DNA from 2 places in the Lacrimispora sp. 38-1 genome. Region 2 is predicted to be linked to the other one. Evidence: riboswitches for the same ligand, from Rfam matches in the RefSeq annotation. Region 2 holds a riboswitch; the other holds the start of a gene.

Region 1 (2,204 bases), on a different contig from region 2:
ATATGCCGGCCCAGGAGTTTCATGTACTGAATAACCCTCTTCATGACACAGATCCGTGGTATTACAGCAATGAGATTAAGGATACAGTTGTAACACCTGAATATTCGTTTTCCATAGACAGCCTGAAGCGTTGGAGAGAATTTAACAGATGAAGAACAGACAAAAAAGGTCCTGCCCGCTTAATGGGTTGGACCTTTTTAGGGTTATTGTTTTACATTGCGCCTCTCATTACCATAATTACCATAATACAGGTAACAAAAACTACTGCAGCAGTGAGCGTCATGCCAAGATTATAACTGCGTTTCTCTGATGCAGTATCAGTAAAGTTTAAGAGATTGGATTTTCTTAGTGTAGTAACTAACGGTTTATAGATCAACAATGTCAGTGCCGTATTAATTCCGCCTTTCAGCAGGTTAAAAGGTACAAATGCAGGAAGCAGAAGCTCAGCCACCGCTTCTCTGGGGTAACCCATGAAAATCGGGGTGATTAAATAGTTCCAAAGTACCATAACCAGTGTCATAAGAAGTGTTCCGGCAACCATACCAAGAAAGGCTCCCTTCATGGAGTGGTGTTTCTTATAGAGGTAGGCAGCAGGACAGACAAAGGCCACGGTTGAAAGGATGTTCATAATAAGTCCGATGATTCCGGTGCTGCTGATTGTAAACATTTCGATAAAAGAGACAATAATTGAGATCAGAGCTGCGGACATAGGACCAAATAGAAATCCTCCGGTCAGAATAATCACATCTTTGGGTTCATATTCCAAAAATGGAACGATAGGGATTAACGGGATCCGGATTGCCACCACGGCGACAAATGCCAATGCACACAGCATCGCCATTACAGTTAGTTTGTTTGCTTTTCTGCTCATATTCATGATACAGACCTCCTGAAAAATAAGTAACACCTGAAAGAGTGTCTTTCAGGTGTTAAAAATAGACAGGTGTATTATCATCATTTAACACATCTTCTTTCATCCAGACTTTACTGTCGGTATTGGAATTTAACCAATTCTGCGCTCTGAGCGCTCGCGGACTTTACCGCCGGTCGGGAATTTCACCCTGCCCTGAAGACATCTGTATGCAGTTGTTCTGAATGTATTATAACATTTTTTTTGTTAAATGCAATATCTAGTTGCAATTTTTTTTACTCTTTGCTATAATAGCCGTCATGGGGGTATAGCTCAGCTGGGAGCGCGAGATGTCCGGTAAACGACCCCTCAAAGAAGAAGTAGATCTAAAGAAGTAAAATGCTGGAAACCCGCATAGATAAAGGGTTTTCGACCATATGGGGGTATAGCTCAGCTGGGAGAGCGCTTGAATGGCATTCAAGAGGTCATGGGTTCGAATCCCACTATCTCCACTTAAACAATAAGCCGCAGGCATGAAAGCTTGTGGCTTAAATTATAATTTATAGGGACGGGACACTTGATGAATCAAGGGTAAAAAGGTACTTTTTCATTTTGAAAATGTGCCTTTTTTAATAGTTTATTTTACAGATTGAAATTGAATTAATGATTATATTAAAAAGTGATAGATACGTTTTTCTATATGAGGCATATCGAGTGCGTAATTCTGATGCACCCAGCTTATTTCAAATTGGAAATCGTTGGCGACACCCTTGCTATTAGCAATGCTTCTACATCATTTGATCTCGTGTCAAGACCCTCTGCTGTGATACACTGTCTACCTTTCATGCCGAACCATTCTCACTATAGTGTTAAGCAATGCCGGTTACGCTGGTTGCTTAACATTTTTAAAAATATATAGCTAATAATCCAAAAGTACTAATGCAATCATCAAGTAAAGACAATTTCGAGGATCATCTAAATCCATATTTATAAAAGTAGAGATTTTATTTAATCGTTCTAAGAGAGTAGTACGGTGGATAAACATTTTTTTTGCAGCATGTGTTGCATTGAATTTTTGATCAATATATGTTTTTAGAGTGAGGACATATTGAGTATTATGATTCTTATCATATTCTCGCATCTTGATCAGTCCATCTGGACAAAGAGATTCTGGTGTAAGGTTCTGGCAGGGACTATTTAATATATACTCAAGGCAATAGTCGTCAAATTTATAGCAATGCAAATTCGGATTTAAATGTTTGCCAAGTTCCAGTGCAGAAGAAGCCTGAATATAATAATTTCTTACATTATTAATATCGCTAAATTCTTTACTTTTACCTAATCTAAGGTTACT
Region 2 (2,204 bases):
GCGCTCCTTTCTTTACCTCCTTCAAAATGCCTATTTCCTCAATAATCCCCGTGAACATAAGGTTTCACCTCACTTTCAATTAGTATATCTTCTCCCAAATGTTTCACTTCTATGTTTGTGAGAAAAAAACCATCCGCCGGGTGTGGTACGCCAGGTCCTGCAACCGGTGTTTTCCCGCCCGATCCCCCAAAAAGCTTTGGCGCAATATATGTCTGCACTCTGTTTACGATTCCTGCCTTAAGTGCCGACCAGTTAAGAATACCGCCGCCCTCCAGTAATATGCTGTCAATTTTCTCTGCACCAAGCTTTGTCATGAGTTCAGACAAATCCAAATGTCCCTCCGCCTGTTCCAGTAAGAGAATACGGCAGCCAGCTTTTAAATATGGCTGCTGTGCCTGCAGATCCCTGCATGAGGTTGCTATTAACGTGGGAACCTCATTTGCGGTTGCCACGATCCGGGAAGTGAGCGGAAGCCGCAGGGCTGTATCGCAGATAATGCGAAGCGGATCACGCCCTCCTTCAATCCGGCAGGTAAGAAGGGGATCATCTGCTAGAATTGTACCAATTCCCACCATTATGGCACTGTAACGGAGCCGGTCTTTATGAACGTTTTCCCTTGCAATATCACCGGTAATCCATTTGGAGTCACCTGTATAAGCTGCTGTTTTTCCATCCATTGTCATGGCGTATTTCATGACAACGTATGGTCTTCCTGTCTGGATAAAATGGAAAAATACTTCATTGAGCCTGTCACATTCCTGTTTCAGTATTCCTTCCGTAACTTCAATTCCTTTTTCCCGCAGGAATCGGATTCCTTTACCTTTGACCAGAGGGTTAGGATCCGAACTTCCTACCACCACTCTTCGGATTCCTGCATTTAAAATAGCTTCTGTGCAGGGAGGTGTCTTCCCATAGTGACAACAGGGTTCGAGAGTCACATAAAGAGTCGCTCCCTCCGGGGATTCTTCACAGCCTGCAAGTGCATTCCTTTCTGCATGGGGACCGCCATACCGCCCGTGGTATCCTGTACCGATTACCCTGCCTTCCTTTAGAAGCACAGCACCAACCATTGGATTTGGATTTACAAAACCACACCCTTTTTTTGCAAGCTCCAGGGCCAGATGCATACATTCCATGTCGTTCATATCACACCGCCTTTAAAAGAAAAATGCCTTGAACACAAGGCTCAGGGCATATTTTTGACAATCCGTCCATTATTTATGACTGTTAACACAAAAAGCTCTGAAATGAATGATCATTCCAGAGCGTGTTAATCAGCAGATGTATCATAAATATGAAAAAACTGCATCATCTTCTTTCATCCAGACTTTACTGTCGGCTTCGGAGTTACACCGAATCATACCTTGCGGTTCGTGGGCTATACCACCGGTAGGGAATTACACCCTGCCCTGAAGATTATTGTTCAATTGGTGTTATGATACTCTCATATCAGAGGAATGTCAAGAAAAAAAATAAAATTTCTTATATCTACTGTAGGCGCATATTTTCCAGACTGTTCTGAAATTTCAAAATTTTCATTATGATTATAAAAAAATAAAAATCAGGCTTGCATTTCATACCAAATAGGTATAGTATGAAAGCACAAAGACATGTTAGCAAATACTAACCATAAGATTCCCATCTGGGGAATAAAGGAGGTTGATATATATGAGTCATACATTACTGGAAATTAAAGATCTCACTGTTTCTGTTGAGGATAAGATGATTTTAAACGGTATTAATCTTACCATGGGTCCAGGGGAGCTTCATGTCCTTATGGGACCAAACGGAACAGGAAAATCCACTCTCGTATCCGCCATTATGGGGGATCCCCGGTATCAGATTGAAAGCGGGCAGATTCTTTTAGATGGGAAAGATATAACAGAAATGAAAGCAGACGAAAGAGCCAGAGCCGGTGTCTTTCTCTCCTTCCAGGCTCCGGAGGAGATTCCGGGCGTTACCCTTGAGGACTTTCTCCGCACAGCCAAAGGATCCCTGGAAAAACGTCCTCAAAAGATATTGCAGTTTAAAAAAGAACTGAAAGAGCAGATGAAAGCTTTGGATATGGATCCCGCTTACGCGGAACGTTATTTAAATGTTGGTTTTTCCGGCGGTGAAAAAAAGAAAACGGAAATCCTACAGCTTCTTATGCTTCAGCCCAAACTGGCTCTTTTAGACGAGACAGATTCCGGTCTTGATGTAGA

The links. Region 2 has a riboswitch for FMN ahead of ribD (bifunctional diaminohydroxyphosphoribosylaminopyrimidine deaminase/5-amino-6-(5-phosphoribosylamino)uracil reductase RibD). Riboswitches for the same ligand answer to the same signal wherever they lie in the genome.
Region 1: linked by a shared signal. The riboswitch ahead of V7D18_RS03505 (ECF transporter S component) and the one ahead of ribD (bifunctional diaminohydroxyphosphoribosylaminopyrimidine deaminase/5-amino-6-(5-phosphoribosylamino)uracil reductase RibD) in region 2 are both predicted to bind FMN.

Annotation. Positions count from the first base shown of each region.
Region 1 is NZ_JBANEW010000013.1:49,808-52,011, reverse strand. Features, by position in the region: gene V7D18_RS03510 (DUF4846 domain-containing protein) at 1-152, shown strand, start outside; gene V7D18_RS03505 (ECF transporter S component) at 212-877, opposite strand; FMN riboswitch at 962-1,078, opposite strand; tRNA gene V7D18_RS03500 (tRNA-Ala) at 1,290-1,362, shown strand; gene V7D18_RS03495 (PucR family transcriptional regulator) at 1,770-2,204, opposite strand, start outside.
Region 2 is NZ_JBANEW010000099.1:164,285-166,488, reverse strand. Features, by position in the region: gene ribE (riboflavin synthase) at 1-58, opposite strand, end outside; gene ribD (bifunctional diaminohydroxyphosphoribosylaminopyrimidine deaminase/5-amino-6-(5-phosphoribosylamino)uracil reductase RibD) at 39-1,145, opposite strand; FMN riboswitch at 1,307-1,421, opposite strand; gene sufC (Fe-S cluster assembly ATPase SufC) at 1,669-2,204, shown strand, end outside.